3 regions of the Mesorhizobium sp. M0701 genome follow, and region 3 is predicted to be linked to each of the others. Evidence: riboswitches for the same ligand, from Rfam matches in the RefSeq annotation. Region 3 holds a riboswitch; each other region holds the start of a gene.
What was found. Region 3 has a riboswitch for thiamine pyrophosphate ahead of thiC (phosphomethylpyrimidine synthase ThiC). Riboswitches for the same ligand answer to the same signal wherever they lie in the genome.

Region 1 (7,758 bases), on a different contig from region 3:
CTGCTTCAGGACGGTGGGATAGATGGGGCCGAGCGCGATATAGTCGGGCTCGGCAGCGATCGCCATTTCCAGTTCGGGATGATCGTGCGTGCTGAGCCCGAGCTTCAATCCGGCGTATCTAATCGCCAGCAGGTCGGCCGCAGCCAAATCCTCTTGGCCGAGATGGACGAAGTCGCAGCCTTCCTCAATGGCGAGCCGCCAATAGTCGTTGACGATCAGTTGGCAGCAGTGCTGGGCGCATAAACCCTTCGCCTTGCGGATCTCCGCGCGCAACCCGGCCTCATCCAAGGTCTTGATGCGCAACTGAACCAGCTTGACGCCAAGTGGCACCAGCCGTTCGATCCAGGCGGCGCTGTCGACGATCAGGTAGAAGGGATCGAGCTTCATGAGAAAACCGCCCTGCCGATCGTCGGCGTCGAGGGCACGGCGACCTCGCGCGGTTCGAGCATTCCCGAGCTGAAAGCTTCACGACCGGCCTCGACCGCCTTGCCGAACGCACGCGCCATGCCGACCGGATCGGCCGCCTTGGCAACTGCGGTGTTCAGGAGTACGGCGTCAAAGCCGAGCTCCATGACGGTTGCCGCGTGCGATGGCCGTCCGAGACCAGCATCCACGATCAGCGGGACATCAGGGAAATGTCCGCGCATCGAGCGCAGCGCCATGATGTTGACCGGCCCGAGGGCGGAACCGATCGGTGCGCACCAGGGCATCAAGACCTTGCAGCCCGCCGCAAGCAGCCGCTCGGCGACGACAAGGTCGTCGGTTGTATACGGGAACACCGCAAAACCGTCCTCGCACAGGATGCGGGCGGCTTCGAGCAGACCGAACACGTCCGGCTGCAGCGTGTCGTGATTGCCGATCACTTCGAGCTTGATCCAGGGCGTGCCGAAGACTTCGCGCGCCATTTGTGCGGTCGTGACCGCTTCCTTGACGGAGCGGCAGCCAGCAGTGTTGGGCAGGATTCTGACACTAAGCGAGCGGATCAACGACCAGAATTTTTCGCCAGCCCTGCCGCCTGCCATTTCACGGCGCAACGAGACGGTCACCACCGCCGTGCCCGAAGCCCTGACTGCATAGGCAAGGATGGCCGGCGAAGGATATTGAGCCGTGCCAAGAAGCAGGCGCGACGGAAGCTCGGCTCCATAAAGCTCGATCATGGCCTAGCCGCCCTGCATGGGCGAGAGGATTTCAATCCGGTCGCCGTCGTTCAACTGGAATTCCGCCCGGTTGGCTTTGTGCACGAGGTCATTGTTGACGGCCGTCGCCAGCCAATCGCCCTCATAGTCAAGCGCGGCAAGCAGCGCCTCCAGCGTTGTGGCGGCAACCTCATGCGCTTCGCCGTTGACCATCAGTTTCATGAGCAAGCTCCTTGGTTCTGTCTTGAGTGAAAACCAGATCGGCAGCCTGGCGCGCCATGGCGGGAGCCAGGAGAAAACCGTGACGATAGAGCCCGTTGATCGCGATGATTTCACCCTTGATTTCGACGCGCGGCAAATTGTCGGGAAAGGCTGGGCGGACGCCGACACCGGTTTCAACGATCTCGGCCTCGCCAAAGGCCGGGTGGAGGGCATAGGCGGTACCCAGCAGTTCCATCATCGAACGCGCCGTAACCGGTCCGACGGACTGGCTTTCAATCATCGTCGCACCAATCATGAAACGGTGGTCGGTGCGCGGCACTGCATAGAGTGGAAAGCGCGGATGCAGCAGCCTGACGGGGCGCGACAGCGAGATATCAGGGATACGCAGGGTGAGCATTTCGCCGCGAACGCCGCGCAGCCAGTCATTTTGCGCCGCCATTCCTGTACAGTCGATCTGACGATCGAAACCAAAAACATGCTGGGCGTCGGCGCCGAAGCGGAACTCGACCCCCGTGGCCGCGAGCTTATCATGAAGTGCTGCCATCGCCTGGCGCGGATCAAGATGGCCCTCAGCGGGGAAGAGCAATCCGCGGCGGAAGCGGCCGGCTAAGTCGGGCTCCAGCAAGGCAATTTCATCTTCCTCGACGCGCCGATAGCCCGTCGTGCGGCTGGCGAACCGGTCGAGCTCGCCCGCATCGCGCGGCGCGGCCACGACCAGCGTTCCGGCCCGCGTCACCTGGCCGGGCGTTGCGGCATCCCACCAGTCGGCGGCACCGCGCCCGAGATCCAGCACCGGCTGCTCGGCGCTTTCACGCTCGCACCATGGCGCCAGCATGCCGCCGGCGAACCACGACGCATTGCCCCCAAGGGCAGGCCTTATCTCGGCAACGGTAACCGCCGCGCCGCGTGCGGCGAACTCGAAGGCGGCGGTGAGGCCGGCGACGCCGGCCCCTTTGACCAAGACCCTCATGATCGCTCACGTGGCTGAGGTATGAGCGGTGCGTCGGTCTCGTCCGCCGGCACGTAGAGATCGCCGCCCTCGCGGTATTTCGCCGCCATCGCCGCCATGCCCTCTTTCTGTGCCTCGGCGCGGATGTCGTGAGAGATACGCATCGAGCAGAATTTCGGTCCGCACATCGAGCAGAAATGCGCCACCTTGTGCGCCTCCTTGGGCAAGGTCTGGTCGTGGAAGGACCGCGCGGTTTCCGGGTCGAGCGACAGATTGAACTGGTCCTCCCAGCGGAACTCGAAGCGCGCGCGGGAAAGCGCATCATCCCTGACTTTCGCTGCCGGATGGCCCTTCGCCAGGTCGGCGGCGTGGGCGGCTATCTTGTAGGTGATCACGCCGATCTTGACGTCGCTGCGATCGGGAAGGCCGAGATGCTCCTTGGGCGTGACGTAGCAGAGCATGGCGGTGCCGAACCAGCCGATCATCGCGGCGCCGATGCCTGAGGTGATGTGGTCGTAGCCCGGCGCGATGTCGGTCGTCAGCGGTCCAAGCGTATAGAACGGCGCCTCGCCGCAGACGGCGAGTTGCTTGTCCATGTTCGCCTTGATTTTGTGCATCGGCACGTGGCCAGGCCCCTCGATCATCACCTGGCAATCCTTCGCCCAGGCGATCTGCGTCAGCTCGCCGAGCGTTTCCAGCTCGGCGAACTGCGCCGCGTCGTTGGCATCGGCGATCGAGCCTGGACGAAGGCCGTCGCCGAGCGAGAAGGAGACGTCGTAGGCTCTGGCGATGTCGCAGATCTCGGCGAAGTGCTCGTAGAGGAAGCTTTCCCGGTGATGGTGCAGGCACCATTTGGCCATGATTGAGCCGCCGCGCGAGACGATACCCGTCACCCGGTCGACGGTCAGCGGGATGTAATGCAGCCGCACGCCGGCGTGGATGGTGAAATAGTCGACGCCTTGCTCGGCCTGTTCGATCAGCGTGTCGCGGTAGACCTCCCAGGTCAGATCCTCGGCAATGCCGCCGACCTTTTCGAGCGCCTGGTACAGCGGCACCGTGCCGATCGGCACCGGCGCGTTGCGGACGATCCAGTCGCGGATGTTGTGGATGTTGCGGCCGGTCGACAGGTCCATCACCGTATCGGCGCCCCAGCGGATCGCCCACACCATCTTTTCGACCTCTTCCGCCATCGACGATGTGACGGCGGAGTTACCGATATTGGCGTTGATCTTGACCAGGAAATTGCGGCCGATGATCATTGGCTCGCTCTCGGGATGGTTGATGTTGGCGGGAATGATCGCCCGTCCGCGCGCCACCTCGTCACGCACGAATTCGGGCGTGACGAAATCGGGCAGTGTCGCGCCGAAAGCCTCGCCGTCGCGCTCAAGCTTGCCGTGCAGGATCTCGCGACCAAGGTTCTCGCGGATGGCGACGAACTCCATTTCGGGTGTGATGATGCCTGCGCGCGCGTAGGCAAGCTGCGTCACCGCCTTGCCTGCTTTGGCCCTGAGCGGTCGGTGGCGGATGGGAAATTCCGGCGTCAGGCGTTCGCCCGTCGCGAATCCGTTGTCCTCCGGCCGGACATGGCGACCGTCACCGGCCTCGACATCGCCACGCGCCAAGATCCATTCGTGGCGAAGCCGGGCCAGGCCCTTTTCAATGCTGGTTTCGACAGTCGGGTCGGTATAGGGGCCGGACGGATCGTAGACGGTGACGGGCGGCTCGCCGGCTGTCGGATGGACGGAGATTTCGCGCATCGGCACCCTGAGCTGCGGGTGGATGGTACCGGATTTGTGGATTTTGCGTGAGGCAGGCAGCGGTCCCGTCGAGACGGCGGGGGTGAGGGCATTCATCTTGAGGCTCCTTTGCTCGTTGCATTGGAGACCCAGTTCTGTGCCGGAAGGATGAAAAGACGCTTTGGTCGACCTGCTCGAAACAGGACCTCGGGCGTGAACTCCCGCAAAGCGCTTGCACCGTCCCTACGCCAGTATGAACTGGATCAGGTTCAACGGGTCACTGCGCCGCGAAAGCCAGCAGTATCTCAGCCCCTTGCCGGGACTCCCCTGGTGAATGCGTGAGGTTGGACGGGACGGCTCCGGTTTGTCAAGCGCGTTCTGGCCGCGGCTGATCGGCGGCCGGTCAGACCGTGCGGAAAAAATCGTGCATGTCTCGGCGACAAGTCAAGCGTCGGAGATGAAGGCAGGGACAAGGGAATCGCAAACCGTCGGACTAAAAATCGATCCTGATGATCACACCTTCAATGGGCACCAAAGGTTTGCGCGTAGATCGCCTCGATTCTTCCTGCCTCGTCACTGGTCAGCGCGGCGAATTCCTTTTCGCGCGCGCGATTCGATAGATGTCCATCATTCTGGTGAAGAAAACGGAAGAGCAGATCGGTCAACCGCTCGGGCATGTCGATAAAGGCGTCCACCTGCTGCCGGAACTGATCGTAGCGCTGCAGAAATGCGGTTTCCTCGGGAAGGTCCCGTTCGATCGTCCGCTGAACGCAGGCATAGAGGAATTCGGCGTGCGGGGTTGCATCGAAGAACCGGTAGAAATCACCGGTGTCATTCAGCACCCGGACGTTGAATTGCGGCGTCGGTTCCCATTCCACCAACGGCAGAAGGCGCTGCGAATAGCTCTCGAGCACGCCCCTGTACTCGTTGATCTGGTCCAGGATCGCGGCCGAGACGGGAAAGACCACTCCCGGCGGATTGAAGCCGCGCATGGCAAGGACGTGGTGGATTAGGTAGCGGTGAATGCGGCCGTTTCCGTCCTCGAATGGGTGAATGTAGACAAAGCCGAAGGCGAGGATTGCGGCGGCTACGACTGCATCAAGCTTTTGCGCGGGGCCCTGATCGAACGCTGCCATTCCATCGATTAGCCGCGGCAGGTCCTCGGGCCGAGCGCCGATGTGATCGGGCAAGGGCGTGCCGTTGTCTCGGTCATGCTCGCCGACGAAACCTCCTTCTTTTCGGAAGCCAAGTCTTACGAAACGGGCGTCGCCAAGTACAATTCTTTGCAGACGCAGCAGCTCATCGCGATCGATCGGCCAGCGGCCGGCTTCGCCGATGGCGCGGCCCCAGCGCTGGATGCGATCTTGCGGCGGGTGCTCGCCCTCGATCGCATAGCTTGATCGCGAGTCTTTGAGCAAAAGAAAGGCGGCGGTCCGAGCAAGGAGGTCGCGCGGCACGTCCGCTACGATTGCCTCCGCGCGCCGCGGTAGTTCAAGGCCGATGAATTTTTCCAGAATCTTGGTGCGGAACACCAGAGGGCAGAACTCACGCGTGCCGGGGAGATTGTCCCTTACGCGGTAGCGCGAAGCGGTCTTGTCGGGTCCGGGCCACTGCAGCTCGGGATCGACAACCGGAATGTATCGTCCGGCCGCCGCGTCCGGCAGATCGATACGCGCGCCCCTCAGCCATTCATATAAAAACCAGATGCGGCGGGCATAACTGCCGGTCGGGCTTTCACGGACCAGCGCCTCGATCGGCGCGGGACCGGTCACTTGGAACAGCCGCTTGAGGACGGCAAGGTCCAGTCCCTCGTACTTGAGCGCAAAGGTCAGGTGGCCCTCGAGGGTAGGATTTGGGGCGTGGCGGGGGGTCATGATCCGCCAGCCATCCCGTTCGGTAATGCGATGATGCTCGCCAGTGGCGAACAACCTACGGGGCAAGGGCACGGCGAGCCTGTAGGCTCCGATCAGGGCGCTGTACCCGGCCGGGGTCGCCGTTTCAGGAAGGCGGAGTTCCTGAAAAACGGTAACAGGACCTGAAAATTGGTGCTGTTGCACCGCAGGCATGAAAAGCGAATCCTTCCATCGAATTTTGGTTTAGCCGGCCAAATCCTATGAAAAATGATCCTATTCCATGAAAATTGATGCTACAAGACAAATTTTCCGAAAACCGATTCTAAGACGGTGCTGAAGTCGATCAAGCAAGAACTCCGCCACCGGCTCAAGGAAGCGACTTCAGACAAAAAGGTGAGTCCAGGAACCGCCATTCGCCCGTCTCTTAGTCACGAGGCCGGCACGGATGGCCCGCCTTACGTCGAGCCGGATTGCTCGAGGAGCAGCGCGCCGTTCGGGGCTCACTCATAGAGCGCTCCGGCGCGCGATCCCGATTTGATAGCCGCGATCACGCTCGCGACTGATCTTGGTGACGTGGCGGCGTCGGAGTAGAAAAGTGATGCAGGGTCTCGGTGGCGTCGTGTGTGTGTGTGTGACCTGAAGTGAGTTCTCTGCGGTATGGGGCGGCACGCAGCGCGCGCGTCTTGTCGGCAAACAGATCGACGAAGCGGCACCGAAGGGAAGTTCCTGGCATTCATTCTCGCCATCGCTGCCCCAATTTGCCGACCGGACTGCCGATCGATCTCGCCCAATACTTTGCGCGCGCAAGGGCCGAAGCTGAACTGGGCGGCACCTGCTCATTCGGGAGCTAACTCATGCTTGGCGCGCTAGCCCGAGAGAGCTGTGCCTGATCGAATGCGTGAAATCGTAGCTCGGGGTGGAGAGGCTGACGCGGTCATCTGTCACCCGCCTTCGGGCTGTAACGGAAAGCGCGACATCGTCTCCAATGCTCGTTCCCCACGTCGAGGGGCCCAGCGGCTTGGCTGCGGGGGGACTGTCAGCTAGTGGCCGCCGGGCCTTGACGACCAGCGAGCGTAAGAGGAGGCCCTGTGCTGGCTGACGAAAACTTGCGAGCAAAGCCACGGAAAAGCATCATTCGAACGAACTCTTTCGTCGAGACGAGGAGGGCAGTGAGGCGGTAGCCGCCGCTTTGAAGCTCTCCGGCAGCTGCTACGCTGGTCGTTCAGAGGGTCGCAGCTGCGCTTGCGCCGTCATATCAGATAAGTCTAATATGATCCGCGCCTGGCCATCGAACGCCGCGGCGCCCTCGGGTCGGCGCTATTCATCGGGTGGGCATGTCGGGCACGCAAGGGAGGACGAAATGAGACTGGTTCAGTCATTTGCATTTGCTGCTGTGCTGCTTCTTTCGTCTGCATTGTCTGCGGCCGCCCACTCGGCTCGTGAGGACATCGAAGCGGCGTTGGTAAAATTCATGGACGCCTTCAACAGCGGAAACGCAGCAGCGGTAGGTCAAATGTATACCGACGATGCCGCCCTGCTGCCACCCGACGGCAAACGCGTCGATGACCGCAAGGGCGTGGAAGAATTCTGGCAGGGCGCAATCAAGGCCGGGATGAAGAATCTCACCCTGAAGGCGCTGGAAGTGGAAGGGAGCGGGAATCTCGCCTACGAAGTTGGCGCATTTACGCTCGGTGTGCCGAGCAAAGGCGGCGCCCTCTCCACCGTCGCGGGCAAGTATCTCGTCGTCTGGAAAAAGGGCGACGACGGGACATGGCGCCTACATCGGGACATCTGGAACTTAGGTGCGGCCGAATAGGGATAGATATCCAGGCCCTCATCGACTGTCTTGCGAAGGGTAGGGC
Region 2 (7,758 bases), on a different contig from region 3:
GGTCTGGCCGCGGTCGAGCCAGATTGTGGCGCGTGACACGCGCTCGAGAAAACGGCGGTCATGCGAGATGACGACCAGTGCCGAGGAGGTGCGGGCAAGCTCCTCCTCCAGCCATTCGATGACCGAAAGGTCAAGATGATTGGTCGGCTCATCGAGGAGGAGAATGTCGGGCTCCGGCGCCATGACGCGGGCGAGGGCGGCGCGCCGCGCCTCGCCGCCGGAGAGGTCGTTCGGCCGTTCCTCGCCGGATAGGCCGAGATGCTCCATCAGGTAGGTGGCGCGGTAGGGATCGTCGGCCGGCCCGAGCCCCGCCTCGACATAGGCGCGGACAGTCGCAAAGCCGTCCATGTCGGGCATTTGCGGCAAGTAGCGCACGGTCGCCGATGGCTGGCGGAAGACTTCGCCGTCCTGCGGTTCGATCAGCCCGGCGGCGATCTTGAGGAGCGTCGACTTGCCAGAGCCGTTGCGGCCGACCAGGGCGATCTTGTCGCCAACTGAGGCTGTCAGGGCGGCACCGTCTAGCAGCGGCGTGCCGCCAAAGGTCAGCTTTATCCCGTCGAGATTGAGAAGCGGCGGCGCCATGTCAGCTTTCTGGGCTCAGCTTTCCGGAAGAGGATAGGGATGCGCGAGCAGCAGCGCGCGGCCGCTGGCCAGCGCGATTTCCAACCGGCCCCTGACCTCGTTGGAAATGGTCAGCGACGAGCCGAACGCAACCTCGACATGGTCGAGCGGCCATTTGGCGCCGGTGACTGTCAGGCCGGCGAGATCCGAAAAGCCGAGCACCGAAAACAGCGTGCCGTCGGCATAGTCGAAGTCAGTCTTTCCCGGCAGCAAGGGAATGCCTTCCTGTGCGCCGCTGGTCAAAAGCACTTCCGTCCCGCCTTCCGCCAGCCGGACGCTCAGCGCCAGATGCAGGAAGATGTGGTCGGTACGTTTGCCGCCGAAGGCGCCTGCGAGCACAAGGCTGGTCGCACCACGTTCGAGTGCGGCGGCGATAGCGAGTTCACCGTCGGTCTTGTCTTTTTCGGCGGGAAACACCTGCCGTGGCACGGCGGCCAGATCCTCCGGCAACTCGGCAGGCACCGAATCGAAATCGCCGACCCAGAGTTCCGGCCTCAGGCCCAGCATGCGGGCATGGCCGATGCCGGCATCGGCGGCGATGACACGCGAGCCTTCGACCTGGCGGTCGAGCAGCGGCGTGCGGATGAGATCGCCGCCAAGCAGGATGGTGAATGTGCTCATATCTCGTGGCCCTTACCAGCCCTGCCCCGGAAACGGAAGATGAAACGGCAGACGAAACGGAAGGCTGGGCTTTGGATGCCCGGCAAACTTCCGCTTGCGCAGCACTTCCGCCGGGCCTATGTGTCGCAACGCTCTAACGGGGTGCCGGACGCGATTTTCGCGGACCGGCTGAGAGGCAAGACTGCCAACCCGCTGAACCTGATCCGGTTTGTACCGGCGGAGGGATTAGACGTTTCGGACAGCCCGACGCCTCAATTCCTTTCAACGCGAACGAAGGAGGCGCCGATGCGCAGTTTTTTCCACTCTCTTGTCTCAATTGTCCTGCTTGCGGCATCCGCGCTCGCCTTGCCAGGGCAGGCATCGGCACAGGATAGGCTGACGATCTATACCTATGAAAGCTTCACCGCCGATTGGGGTCCGGGACCGGCGGTGAAGAAGGCCTTCGAGGCCGAATGCAGTTGCGTCGTCGAATTCGTCTCGGTCGCCGACGGCGTGGCGCTGCTCAACCGTGTGAAGCTGGAAGGCGCCGCGACCAAGGCCGATATCGTACTTGGCCTCGATACCAATTTGACGGCGGATGCCAAGGCAACCGGCCTGTTTTCGCCGCATGGCGCAATATCGGGCGTCAGTGTGCCGGGCGGCTGGAGCGACGATATTTTTGTGCCGTTCGACTATGGCTATTTCGCCATCGTCTACGATACCGAAAAACTGAAGAGCCCGCCGAAGAGCCTCAGGGAATTGGTCGAGGGCGATGCCGGAGAGAAGATCGTCATCCAGGATCCGCGCACCTCGACGCCGGGCCTTGGCCTGCTGCTGTGGGTCAAGTCGGTCTATGGCGACAAGGCGCCGGAAGCCTGGGCCAAACTCAAGGCGAAGGTGCTGACGGTAACGCCGGGCTGGAGCGAGGCCTACGGCCTGTTCACCAAGGGCGAGGCGCCGATGGTGCTGTCCTACACCACCTCGCCGGCCTACCACATGGTCGCCGAAAACACCGAGCGCTACCAGGCGGCGTCCTTCGAGGAGGGCGAATATCTGCAGATCGAGGTTGCGGGGATCACCACCAAGGGTGCGAAGAACCCGCTGGCAGAAAAGTTCATTGCCTTCATGACCGGACCGAAATTCCAGGATGTCATTCCCGAAACCAACTGGATGTTCCCGGCCGGCAAAACCGACAAGCCGCTCAACCCGGCGTTCGACAAGCTGGTCAAGCCGACCAAGACCTTGCTGTTCAGCCCGGAAGACGTCGCGGCCAACCGCAAGGCCTGGGTCGATGAGTGGCTTGCGGCGATGAGCAAGTAGGGCTCAAGCCTCGTCGGATGTTTGCGCCAAGCCACCCCCCTCTGGCCTGCCGGCCATCTCCCCCTCAAGGGGGGAGGTCGGCAGCTTTGTCGCCTCTCCTCGTCCTGCCACTTGTGAGATTGGCGAAGGCGGCTGAGTGCGCAATCCCCCCCCTTGAGGGGGAGATGGCCGGCAGGCCAGAGGGGGGTGGGCTCGGCCATTGTCAGGTGTTTCCTTCGATCAACACCTGTCGTAGCGTCGGGTAGCGCGACATGCGTACGCGTCATCCGGCCGATCCCCGCGTCACTGCCGGCATCGTCGCGCTCGCCGCCATCGCGCTGCTGATCGGCGGTGCATTCGCCGGGCTCGTCGTCGAAGCCACACGCGACCTGTCCGGCGCCGCCGCCGCTTTCGATTCCTATCTCTTGCGCGTCGTCCGTTTCACGCTCTGGCAGGCTCTGCTGTCGACCCTGCTCTCCGTCGCACCGGCGCTGTTTGTCGCGCGTGCACTGTCGCGGCATCCACAGCTTTTCGGGCGAGGCTTCATCCTGCAGCTTTTCGCCGTGCCGCTGGCGCTGCCGGCCATTGTTGCCGCACTCGGTGTCTTGGCGCTCTATGGCCGCGCCGGCCATTTTGCCGGCACGCTGGGCGCGCTAGGCGGCCAGAGCTGGCCCGGCATCTATGGCCTGTCGGGCATACTCGTCGCCCATGTCTTCTTCAACCTGCCGCTAGCGACGCGGCTGTTCCTGGAGGCGTTGCAGACCGTGCCGGCCGACCAATGGCGGCTGGCGAGCCAGCTTGGCATGGGTGCTGCGCCGGCCTTCCGGCTGATCGAATGGCCACCGCTGCGTGCGGTCTTGCCCGGCGTTGCCGGGCTCGTTTTCATGCTGTGCATCACCTCCTTCACCATCGTGCTTACGCTCGGCGGCGGACCCAGCGCGACGACGCTCGAGGTTGCCATATACCAGGCGCTGCGTTTTGACTTCGACCCGGCGCGGGCGGTGACGCTGACCCTGCTGCAGATTGCCCTGACCTTCGTCGTTGTGCTGGCCTTGACGCGGCTCGGCGCCAATATGGTCGGGGATGCCAATCTGCCGGTGGCGCCGCGCCGGTATTTTTCAGCCGGTGCGGCCGAGACCGTGCTGAACGCATTGGCGATCGGGCTCGCACTGCTGTTTGTCGCCGGGCCGATGGCGGCCACGTTGGCAGCCGGGCTTGGCGCCGATCTCGGCCGCCTGGCCGGCGAGAGCGCGGTGCGGCAAGCGACGGCGACCAGTGCCGTGCTCTCCCTCCTATCGGCGCTGCTCTCTGTGGCGTTGTCGCTGTCGCTGGTTATGGCGCGCCGGGCGCTGGCGCTCACCCGGCGGCAGGGCCGGCGGACACTGCTCGAACATCTGGCCGACACCGGTGCGGGGTTCGTCCTGGTGGTGCCGCCCATCGTCATCGGCGCCGGCTGGTTCCTGCTCTTGCGCACCGTCGGCGATGTCTTTGCGATTGCCCCTGTCATGGTGGTTGCGGTCAATGCGGTGATGGCGATGCCGTTCGCCATCCGCGCCATCCGCCCTGCCTATGACGCGGCGAGCGAACGCCACGAACGGCTCTGCGCACAGCTTGGTATCTCGGGCTGGAACCGGTTGCGGCTGGTCGACTGGCCGTCGCTGCGGCGGCCGCTCGCCACCGGCTTCGCTTTCGCCATGGCGCTGTCGCTCGGCGATCTCGGCGTCATTGCGCTATTCGGCAGCGATTCCGTGCAGACCTTGCCCTATCTGCTGCTGGCGCGCATGGGCAGTTACCGCACCGAGGATGCGGCCGGCCTGGCGCTGCTGCTCGGCCTTGTCTGCCTGGCGCTGGTGCTGACCGCGGACTGGCTGGGAAGGAGGGAGAAATCATGATGCCGATCAGCCCGGAACGGTCCATTTCGGTGGAAAAAGGCGCGGCCGTACGACTCGATAATGTCTCGTTCAGCTATGGTGAAACGCCGCTTATATTCGATGTCGATTTCCCGGCGTCGGAAATCACCGCCATCATGGGGCCGAGCGGTTCGGGAAAGTCGACGTTGCTCAATCTGGTGGCCGGCTTCGAGACGCCGCGGTCAGGCCGCGTGCTGATCGGCGGCGCCGACGTCAGCACTGCGCCGCCATCAGCGCGGCCGGTATCGATGGTGTTCCAGGAAAACAACCTGTTTGCCCATCTTTCCGTCGAGCAGAATGTCGGGCTCGGCCGCTCGCCTTCGCTCAGGCTGAGCGAGGCTGACCGCGCCGCAATCGCCGCAGCGCTGAAGCGCGTCGGCCTTGCCGGCAAGGAAAGCCGGCTGCCGCGCGAACTCTCCGGCGGCGAGCGGCAGCGCGTCGCGCTCGCCCGGGTGCTGGTGCGCGACCGGCCGGTGCTGTTGCTCGACGAGCCGTTCGCTTCGCTCGGACCGGCACTGCGCGACGACATGCTCGACCTGGTGGCCGACGTCCATTCGGAGCAGCGCATGACGGTGCTATTCGTCACGCACCAGCCGGACGATGCGCGCCGTATCGGCCAAAACATGGTTTTCCTGGATGGTGGCACGGTTGCCGCGACGGGCACCGCGGCCGATTTTTTCGTCGGGGCTGGACCGGAGGCATTCCGACGCTATATCGGCTCGGGTCCGTTTGCGGCTGGATCACGAGATGTTGCCCGGAAGCGGACATAATTTATGGTCAAACCGGCGGAAGGCGAAGCGGCGCTTGCTTGCCATGGTCGAGGTAGTGTGGCTAGGTCCGCCAGGAGCTGGTCCGGCTTAGACCGTGATTTGCCCTTGCTGCCTCGTATCTGTCGGACGCACGAAGGACGCCGTAGCACTTGATTTCGCGCGTGATGCTTTCCGGAAATCGCGCCCGATTTTCGCGGTCACGTCCCAGGACTTGAAAGGAAGCCGATCTGCCGACCGGCATCGACAATCGGAGGGTGAAACCGCTGGCGCGCTTTCTGGCGCTGGCCGGTCTCGCCGTGGCGCTGGCAAGCTGCCAGATGTTCACGCCTCCCGACGTGCAGGAATCAGGCTTTCAGCCCTCAGACAAGCCGATCACGGTCGACAATGTCGCCGCCAACGGCAAGCTCGCTCAACTGGCGAAGGCGCAGCACCCGCGCATCCTCGCCACCTATGGCGGTGAGTATTCCGACCCCAAGCTCGAGCGCATGGTGGCCAAGATCGTCGGCAGACTGACCGTGGTGTCGGCCAACCCAACCCAGACCTACCGCATCACCATCCTCAACTCGCCCAACGTCAATGCCTTCGCGCTGCCGGGCGGCTATCTCTACATCACCCGCGGGCTGCTGGCGCTGGCCAACGATTCGGCCGAGCTTGCCGCCGTCATCGCGCATGAGATGGGCCACGTTACGGCCAACCACGGCCTGCAGCGCCAGCAGCTGGAAGCCGAGGAGGGGTTGGCGACCAAGGTCGTTTCGGATGTGCTCGGCGACAACCCGACGGCCAAGGCGGCGCTGATCCGCGGCAAGCTGAGGCTGGCCCAGTTCTCGCGCAATCAGGAGCTGGAGGCCGACGCCATCGGCATCAAGTCGATCGGCGAAGCCGGTTTCGATCCCTACGCCGCCGGCCGCTTCCTGCAGTCGATGTCGGCCTATACCGATTTTCGCTCGATCAGCGGCGCTACCGACGCCAGCCTCGACTTCCTGGCGACGCACCCCAACACGCCGCAGCGTATCGACCTCGCGCAGCGCCACGCCCGCCAGTTCGGCGCGCCCGGTGTCGGGTCGCGCGACCGCGATTCATTTCTTGCCGGCGTAGATGGGCTGCTTTACGGCGACACGCCGGAGGAAGGCTACGTGCGCGGCGAAACCTTCCTGCACCCCGGCCTCGGCGTGTCGTTCTCGGTGCCCAACGGTTTCGTCATCGACAATTCGGCGGCGGCGGTGACGGCGACCGGCCCGGGCGACATGGCGATCCGCTTCGACGGCGTTTCGATCGACAAGAACCGCTCGCTGACCGACTACATCCGCAGCGGTTGGGTTGCCGGCCTCGACGACAGCAGCGTGCGCCAGGAGACGATCAACGGCAACGAAGCGGCAACCGCGCATGCCGGCGCCGATGGCTGGCAATTCGACATTGCGGTGATCCGCGCCGGCGGCCAGGTCTACCGCTTGCTGACTGCTGCACCGTCGGCCAGCACCTCGCTGAGCACGGTGGCGCGCTCGGTCAGCGGCTCGTTCCGCATCCTGAGTGCTGCCGAGAAGGCGGCGTTGAAGCCGCTGCGTATCCGCATCGTCACGGTGCAGCCCGGCCAGACAATGGGCTCCCTGGCCGCACAGATGGTCGGCGTCGACCGCAAGCTGGATTTGTTCAGGGTGCTCAACGCGCTGTCGCCGGGTGCCGCGGTTTCGGCCGGCGACAAGGTCAAGATCGTCACCGACAAATAGCAGCCGACGCGATTCAGGCTGCGAGAAATTCCGGATTCTGCTTTACCAGCGCCGCCTTGAGCTTTTCCATGGCGCGCGCCTCGATCTGCCGGACACGTTCCTTGGAGATGCCGAGGGTCTCGCCGAGCGCTTCGAGCGTCGCGCCCTCGTCGCTCAGCCGGCGTTCCTCGATAATCCTGAGCTCGCGCGCATTGAGAGCGCCGAGTGCCGTCTTCAGCCACACCGAGCGGCGTTCGACGTCGATCGTATCGCCGACGACCTCATCGGGCAGCGGGTCATCCGAAACCAGGAACTCCATCCGCTCGGTTGCGCCCGCATCGTCGGCTAGCGGCGTGTTGAGCGAGCTGTCCGGCGCCGAAAGGCGGGAATCCATCATCGCCACATCGGCCTCCGATACCCCGAGAGCCGCCGACACTTCGCGGTAGAGCGTGGCATTCGACATCTGCTCGGCGCCGTTTGCCAGGCGGGCGCGCAGGCGCCGCAGGTTGAAGAATAGCGCCTTTTGCGCCGAGCTAGTGCCGCCGCGCACGATCGACCAGTTGCGCAGGATATAGTCCTGCATCGAGGCGCGAATCCACCAAGTCGCGTAGGTCGAGAACCGCACCTCGCGCTCGGGCTCGAAACGGGCCGCTGCCTCCAGCAGCCCGACATGGCCTTCCTGGATCAGGTCGCCCAGCGGAAGGCCGTAGTGGCGAAACCGCGACGCCATGGAAATGACCAACCGCATATGCGCGACGGTGATGCGGTGCAGCGCGTGCTGGTCATTGTTTTCCTTCCAGCGCAGCGCCAGGAGATGCTCTTCGTCACGTTCCAGATAAGGGGCTTTCATCGCCG
Region 3 (7,758 bases):
TGGCAACCATGGACCGCGCAGACGCCGTTCGCGCGGCGGATTTCCGCGCGCAACTCGTTCTCGTCCATGTTCTTGATGCGGAGCTGGACCAGCCTAACGCCGAGCGGCACCAGCCGTTCGATCCAGGCGGCACTGTCGACGATCAGGTAGAAGGGATCGAGCTTCATGAAAAAACCGCCCTGCCGATTGTCGGCGTCGATGGCACGGCGACGCCGCGCGGCTCGAGCAGTCCCGAACCATAGGCTTCGCGACCGGCGTCGACCGCCTTGCTGAAAGCGCGCGCCATGCCGACCGGATCGGCCGCCTTGGCGACCGCCGTGTTCAGGAGCACAGCGTCGAAGCCGAGTTCCATTACGGTTGCTGCGTGCGATGGCCGTCCGAGCCCCGCATCCACGATCAACGGAATGTCGGGGAAATATCCGCGCATCGAGCGCAGCGCCATGATGTTGACCGGTCCGACCGCCGAGCCGATCGGCGCACACCACGGCATCAGCACCTTGCAGCCCGCCTCCAGCAACCGCTCGGCGACGACGAGATCGTCGGTGGTATAGGGGAACACCAAAAAGCCGTCTTCGCAAAGGACGCGCGCGGCTTCGACCAGGCCGAACGCGTCCGGCTGCAGCGTGTCGTGGTTGCCGATCACTTCGAGCTTGATCCAGGACGTGCCGAAGACCTCGCGCGCCATCTTCGCGGTCGTCACGGCTTCCTTCACGGAGTGGCAGCCGGCGGTATTGGGCAGGACGCTCACGCCGAGCGAGCGGATCAGCGACCAGAATTTCTCGCCGGCCCTGCCGCCGGCCATTTCACGGCGCAGCGATACCGTCACCACCGAAGTGCCAGACGCCTTCACTGCATCGGCAAGGATGGCCGGCGAAGGATACTGGGCGGTTCCGAGAAGCAGGCGTGAGGCAAGCTTTGCCCCGAGAAGATCGAACATCGGCTAGCCTCCCTGCATGGGTGACAGGATTTCGATCCGGTCGCCCTCGCTCAAGCGGAATTCCGCCCGTTCGGCCGCGGGCACTACGTCGCCGTTGAGCGCGGTGGCGAGCCAGCCGCCCTCATAGTCAATCTCCTTCAAAAGAGCGTCGAGCGTCGTTGCCTTGGCTTCAAGCGCTTCGCCGTTGACGATCAGCTTCATTTTCAGGCTCCCTGGTCGGCAGATGAGTTGAAGACAAGGCTGGTAGCCTGCTCGGCCATGGCCGGTGAAAGCAGGAAACCGTGCCGGTAAAGGCCGTTAATCGTGATCGTGCCGTCCTTCCTGCGCTTCACCCGCGGCAGATTGTGGGGATAGGCAGGGCGCACGCCCACTCCCGTCTCAACGATTTCGGCCTCACCGAACGCCGGATGGAGTGCATACGCCGCATTGAGGAGTTCCATCAGCGAACGGGCGGTGATCGGTCCGTCATGGTACTTTCGATCATGGTCGCGCCGACCATGAAGTGATGATCGGCTCGCGGCACGATATAGATCGGATGACGCGGATGCACGAGACGCACTGGCCGCGCGAGAGAGACATCACGCGTGTGGAGGATCAGCATTTCACCGCGCATGCCGCGTAAATCGTCGTCGGCCCGCGCGATGCCCGTGCAGTCGATCACCTGATCAAAGCCGGAAAGGCCAACCTCACCCGTCTCAAAAAGGAAGACGACGCCCATCGCACGCAGTTTGCCGGCGAGGGCTTCGAGAGCCCGACGGGGATCGAGATGAGCTTCGCCGCCAAAAAACAGGCCCTGATGAAAGCGGCCGGCAAGATCGGGCTCGAGGGCGGCAACCGCCTTTTCGTCAACGCACTCATAGTTGCGCGTACGAGCTGCAAAACGGGCAAGCTCGAAGGCATCGCGCGTATGGGCGACGACGAGAGTGCCGGCCCTCGTCACCAGCCCGGGCAGCGCCCTTTCCCACCAGTCGGCCGCAACGTTGCCGAAAGTGACGACCGCCTCCTCGGCGCTTTCGCGTTCGCACCAAGGGGCGAGCATGCCGCCGGCGAGCCAGGAGGCATTGCCGCCGATCTGGCTGCGAATTTCAGCAACCGTGACGGATGCACCCCGCGCGGCCAATTCATGGGCGACGGTGAGGCCTGCCACACCGGCGCCTTTGACAAGAATGCGGCGCATGGCTCAACGCGCCCCCTGATCTTCCTGCACTGAGGCCTGTTTTTCTACCTCGGGCGTCTCCACCGGCATATAAAGATCGCCGCCCGCGCGATATTTCTCCGCCATGGCCGCCATCCCCTCCTTCTGCGCCTCGGCGCGAATGTCGTGGGAGATGCGCATGGAGCAGAATTTCGGCCCGCACATCGAGCAGAAATGCGCCACCTTGTGCGCTTCCTTGGGCAAGGTCTGGTCGTGGAAAGATCGCGCGGTTTCTGGATCAAGCGACAGGTTGAACTGGTCCTCCCAGCGGAACTCGAAGCGCGCGCGGGAAAGGGCATCATCCCTGACTTTCGCCGCCGGATGACCCTTCGCCAGGTCGGCGGCATGGGCGGCGATCTTGTAGGTGATCACGCCGATCTTGACATCGTTGCGATCGGGAAGGCCGAGATGCTCCTTGGGCGTGACGTAGCAGAGCATGGCGGTGCCGAACCAACCGATCATCGCCGCGCCGATGCCGGAAGTGATGTGGTCGTAGCCCGGCGCGATGTCGGTCGTCAGCGGTCCAAGCGTATAGAACGGCGCCTCGCCACAGACGGCGAGCTGCTTGTCCATGTTCGCCTTGATCTTGTGCATCGGCACGTGGCCGGGCCCCTCGATCATCACCTGGCAATCCTTCGCCCAGGCGATCTGCGTCAGCTCGCCGAGCGTTTCCAGCTCGGCGAATTGCGCCGCGTCGTTGGCATCGGCAATCGAGCCGGGACGAAGGCCGTCGCCGAGCGAGAAGGAGACGTCATAGGCGCGGCAGATGTCGCAGATCTCGGCGAAGTGCTCATAGAGGAAGCTTTCCCGGTGATGGTGCAGGCACCATTTGGCCATGATGGAGCCGCCGCGCGAGACGATACCCGTGACCCGGTCAACGGTCAGCGGGATGTAGTGCAGCCGCACGCCGGCATGGATGGTGAAATAGTCGACGCCCTGTTCGGCCTGTTCGATCAGCGTGTCGCGGTAAACCTCCCAGGTCAGATCCTCGGCAATGCCGCCGACTTTCTCGAGCGCCTGGTAGAGCGGCACCGTGCCGATCGACACCGGCGAGTTGCGGACGATCCATTCGCGGATGTTGCGGCCGGTCGACAGATCCATCACCGTGTCGGCGCCCCAGCGGATCGCCCACACCATCTTTTCGACCTCTTCAGCCATCGACGATGTGACGGCGGAGTTACCGATATTGGCGTTGATCTTGACCAGGAAATTGCGGCCGATGATCATCGGCTCGCTCTCGGGATGGTTGATGTTGGCGGGAATGATTGCGCGTCCGCGCGCCACCTCATCACGCACGAAATCCGGCGTGACGAAATCGGGAACGGCCGCGCCGAAGGCCTCGCCGTCGCGCTCAAGCTTGCCGTGCAGGATCTCGCGACCAAGGTTCTCGCGGATGGCGACGAACTCCATTTCGGGTGTGATGATGCCGGCGCGCGCATAGGCAAGCTGCGTCACCGCCTTGCCGGTCTGGGCCCGGAGTGGCCGGTTGCGGATGGGAAACTCCGGCGTCAGGCGCTCGCCCGTCGCGAATCCATTGTCTTCCGGCCGGACATGGCGGCCGTCATAGGCCTCGACATCGCCGCGCGCCAAAATCCATTCGTGGCGAAGTCGGGCCAGGCCTTTTTCGATGCTGGTTTCGACAGCCGGATCGGTATAGGGGCCCGACGGATCGTAAGCGGTCACCGGCGGCTCGCCTGCCGTCGGATGGACGGAGATTTCGCGCATCGGCACCCTGAGTTGCGGGTGGATGGTACCGGATTTGTGGATTTTGCGTGAGGCAGGCAGCGGTCCCGTCGAGACGGCGGGGGTGAGGGCATTCATCTTGAGGCTCCTTTGCTCGTTGCATTGGAGACCCAGTTCTGTGCCGGAAGGATGAAAAGACGCTTCTAGCGACCTGCCGAAACAGGACCTCGGGCGTAAACTCCCGCAAAGCGCTTGCACCGTCCCTACGCCAGTATGAACTGGATCAGGTTCAACGGGTCACTGCGCCGCGAATGCCAGCAGTATCTCAGCCCCTTGCCGGGACTCCCCTGGTGAATGCGTGAGGTTGGACGGGACGGCTCCGGTTTGTCAAGCGCGTTCTGGCCGCGGCGAGGATCGTCGGGCGATCGTCTCGGCCAGGCGCAAGATCGGATGGAGCGTCGCCTGAGAATCGTCTGTTCCTCGATCAGCCTCGCTTATGCTCTGGAGCTTGTTCTCTCGCGCCCGAATTTCCGCGGGGATGGCTGAACGGAGGCGATCCATTTGCGATTTTCAAGTGCGTCGGGCCGCACCCCACAATCGCTCAACAAGTTGAACACGTCCTGACCCGACTGGGCCTTCGAGTTTGGAAAACCTGGCCGGGTACTGCTGAATGGCAGGGTCCGTCAAGCGGGCGGAAGGGATGAGGAAATGAAAGAGCTGCAGATCAAAACACATAATCGAGCGATGAATATCGCCTGCGCGATCATCCGGACCAGATCTGATATGAAACATCGTCCGGCCCCGAGATCGAGGCTCCAATCTCGTATAGCTTCCATGCGACGTTCTCTTGGAGTGTTGCGGGATTGGTCCGCTCAACCGGATCTCGGAGCTCAACCCTTTCATCCGTTAGAATGAGCGTTCGAAACGCAGGATTCCGCCGACACTGCTCTTCTTGTTGGCGTTGGTCCAATTCACGTTGGAAGCGTCCAGCTTGCCGACGGCGAAGTTACCGTATCGGCCATAGTCGAGTTCCGCCGTAACTGTGAAATCTGGAAGAAACGCATAGGCGACGTTTGCAGCGACACCATGGTTCTTGAGCTGATCACCGGAGAGCTGAAGCTTGAACGAAGTTGTCTCGTTGAGCTCGTAAGCGGCGCCAGCCCAGAAAGCCCAGTTCCCGCCCCAAATCTTATAGAAGCCGCGACCATGAGCGTCGATCGCGTTCGTGGAGTCGTCGTTGAGCTTGCCCCTGGAACCGTAGCCGAACATTCCGAACAGCAACAGTTTGTTGGTGACATTGATGTCGACACGGACCTTGGCGGCCACCGATTCGTAGTTGCTATCGTAAGCGGCAACGCCGGTGATCGCGCCCCAGCCATGTGTGTATTTCAAGCCGCCGACTACGTGCGGAGCGTAGCTGTCGATTGTGCCGACCACGCCCGAGCCTTCTTCGAGCGAAACCACGGCCGAAAAGCCGTTCCCGACGTCGAAGTAGTACTGAACCACATTGGTATCGAAAGGGCCGTACGGAACCGGCGTCTGGTTGAGTACGTCACCGGCGCCGCCAATAAACATGTCGAAGGCCGACCAGTCCTTACCAACTCGGAGGCCACCAAGCTGAATCCAGGCGAAAGTCAAAGTGCTGTCTCCGTTGAAGGCATAGGGCCGAGAACTGTCCGAAACCGAAGCGCCGCGGTTGCCGAAGTTCATGCGGGTTTCGGTGTAGGTCTTCAACGTGCCGAGTTCGGTCTCCTGGCCGGTCCAAGTTTTCAATGTGAAGCGCGTGTTGTTTTGCCATGTGCCCTGATCCTCACCAGTCCTCACATCCGAGGTTCTTGCGTGATCAACCAATCCGACATGGCCCAAGCCGACGTCGTAACGGACATAGCCGCCGATGCGCACGCAGGTCTCAGTGCCTGAAATGTAGACGTAGCCCGAGCCGTAGACGTCGCAGATTTTAACGTACTCAGTCGGGTCAGGCTCGGCAACGGCGGTCACGGCGCGAGCGTCGGAAACGGCAATCAGTGCCGCAGTTGAGCCGAGGAGGAGGCTCCTAATGTTCATTGTTGATCTCCGTTCAAAGAGTAAAAGGAATGGACGTCAGTGATGAAGTCTTGCTAAGGAAACAGTCGATAACGATGCGCATTGAGTTGAATTTGGGCAGTTTTGATGCGCTAGTCACGCCAGATATTCATCAGAAATTGAGCATATGATTTGGGTGTTATTGTTACAAATATGCGATTGTTATTACAAATATAATAATCGCCGAAACGACTCCATCCAACATTTCTGTACAAATCATCCCCGTCATCTCCGCTAGTTGTGGGCGGGCCGTCACAAAGGCTTCTACTGCAAATGACGTGCCATCCTGACGACGCAGCTGCGGCTTGAAGCTCAAGTGTGCCGGCGGACCTTGGTTCGCTCTTCCTTCCTTTTTGCCTTGCGGATCAACCCAAGCACGAACGGCAAACTCCGGCTACGGTTCGTCTGTTCGCTTCGCGACAGTTTCGTTCAATGGCGACAGCTTTGTTTGCTGTGAGCCCCGACGTTGAGACGTCATGCGGCGGCACCGCTCGGTACGACTCCGTCATTTTGGCGAGCGCGATGATCGGCAATCACGCGCTGAACGCCCAGCCTTGCCTCCACCACGGAGTCAGTAGGCGCGCCGGCCTGGCATTGCGGCCGACCTGACGGTCGCGTCGAGCAGCCTCTCGTCCTGATAGACGGCGCGCCACAGCTAATGCTTCTTGCCAGCAATTCACACAACGAGCTCATCGAGATGCCAGAGATCACTATGGGGCTGCGTTAGCTGGCGAGCAAAGTCTGATCCCAACGCCGTGTTATCTCGTTGGATGCGGCAGCCGCGCTCAGCAGAATCTACTCGACCAGGCGCAGGCTGAAGGGAAGGGATGGTGGAACCAAACGGTGCGCGTGAGGGTCGCGGCGGGAACAGCCATGGCCAGTCGCTGACCGTCCAGCCAAGACTGAACGGCCGCTATGGCTGAGAAATACAACTTTCGAGCCCAAAGCGGAACGGACTGACATAGCGCAAAGACACAGGCGAGCGCAGCGGTAAGGTTGGTGGTTATCAGCATGGGACGGTAACTGTTGCAGACCACAAAATATCGCGAGGCCGGCCTGCCTTGGTACACTATCTATCCGACTGTGTCGGAGTTCTCTGGGGCGGTCGGCGCCGAGGCTTATGAGGAATGGCTCAGGAACCTGCCGGCGGACGATCCGGTGTCGCTCTATTTCCACGTTCCGTTCTGCCGATCAGCTTGCTGGTATTGTGGCTTCCCCACCACCATCACCCGCCATGATGCGCCGATCCTCAACTATCTGGCGGCCCTGCGTGACGAGATCCGTTTGGTCTCGGAGCGAGCGCCGCAGACGCTGCCCGTGAGCGACATGCATTTCGGCGGCGGAACGCCGTCTCTCATAGGACCAGCCGAGTTCCTGGCTCTGATGGAGTTCCTGCGACGCCGCTTCGCTCTCACAAAAACAGCTACGGTTGCCGTCGAGATTGATCCGCGCACGTTCACGGCCGAGATGGCCGAGGCCTTAGGAGCAGCCGGCGTGAACCGTGTGAGTCTCGGCGTGCAGAGCTTCGATCCCATTGTTCAAAAAGCAATCAACCGGGTTCAGAGTGAGGCGCAGACGTCGGCTGCCGTGGAAATGCTGCGCCGGCATGGAGTAAGCCGCATCAACTTCGACCTCATCTTCGGTCTCCCGCATCAAACGGTGCAGTCCTGCGTCGAGACCGCGAGGGCGGCGGTCGCAATGCGCCCCGACCGGCTTGCGGTGTTCGGCTATGCGCACATCCCGTCGCTTATAAAGAATCAGCGCCTCATCGAGGAGGCAGTTCTTCCGGGCAGCGCTGCCCGCGCCGAACAGTATGCGGCCGTGGCCGCGACGCTGATTGCCGCCGGCTACCGCGAGATCG

Region 1: another riboswitch for thiamine pyrophosphate. It lies ahead of thiC (phosphomethylpyrimidine synthase ThiC); the one in region 3 lies ahead of thiC (phosphomethylpyrimidine synthase ThiC).
Region 2: another riboswitch for thiamine pyrophosphate. It lies ahead of thiB (thiamine ABC transporter substrate binding subunit); the one in region 3 lies ahead of thiC (phosphomethylpyrimidine synthase ThiC).

What each region holds. Positions count from the first base shown of each region.
Region 1 is NZ_JAMYPO010000010.1:131,033-138,790, forward strand. Features, by position in the region: gene NKI24_RS12890 (thiamine phosphate synthase) at 1-387, opposite strand, end outside; gene NKI24_RS12895 (thiazole synthase) at 384-1,157, opposite strand; gene thiS (sulfur carrier protein ThiS) at 1,161-1,358, opposite strand; gene thiO (glycine oxidase ThiO) at 1,327-2,328, opposite strand; gene thiC (phosphomethylpyrimidine synthase ThiC) at 2,325-4,160, opposite strand; TPP riboswitch at 4,266-4,382, opposite strand; gene NKI24_RS12915 (Fic family protein) at 4,565-6,109, opposite strand; gene NKI24_RS12920 (YybH family protein) at 7,257-7,712, shown strand.
Region 2 is NZ_JAMYPO010000011.1:93,311-101,068, forward strand. Features, by position in the region: gene NKI24_RS13815 (ABC-F family ATP-binding cassette domain-containing protein) at 1-582, opposite strand, end outside; gene NKI24_RS13820 (thiamine diphosphokinase) at 598-1,242, opposite strand; TPP riboswitch at 1,370-1,484, shown strand; gene thiB (thiamine ABC transporter substrate binding subunit) at 1,528-2,541, shown strand; gene thiP (thiamine/thiamine pyrophosphate ABC transporter permease) at 2,793-4,412, shown strand; gene thiQ (thiamine ABC transporter ATP-binding protein) at 4,409-5,200, shown strand; gene NKI24_RS13840 (M48 family metalloprotease) at 5,455-6,924, shown strand; gene NKI24_RS13845 (RNA polymerase factor sigma-32) at 6,938-7,758, opposite strand, start outside.
Region 3 is NZ_JAMYPO010000058.1:6,088-13,845, reverse strand. Features, by position in the region: gene NKI24_RS32290 (thiamine phosphate synthase) at 1-167, opposite strand, end outside; gene NKI24_RS32285 (thiazole synthase) at 164-937, opposite strand; gene thiS (sulfur carrier protein ThiS) at 941-1,138, opposite strand; partial or broken gene thiO (glycine oxidase ThiO) at 1,141-2,114, opposite strand; gene thiC (phosphomethylpyrimidine synthase ThiC) at 2,118-3,953, opposite strand; TPP riboswitch at 4,058-4,174, opposite strand; gene NKI24_RS32265 (porin) at 4,722-5,879, opposite strand; gene hemN (oxygen-independent coproporphyrinogen III oxidase) at 6,924-7,758, shown strand, end outside.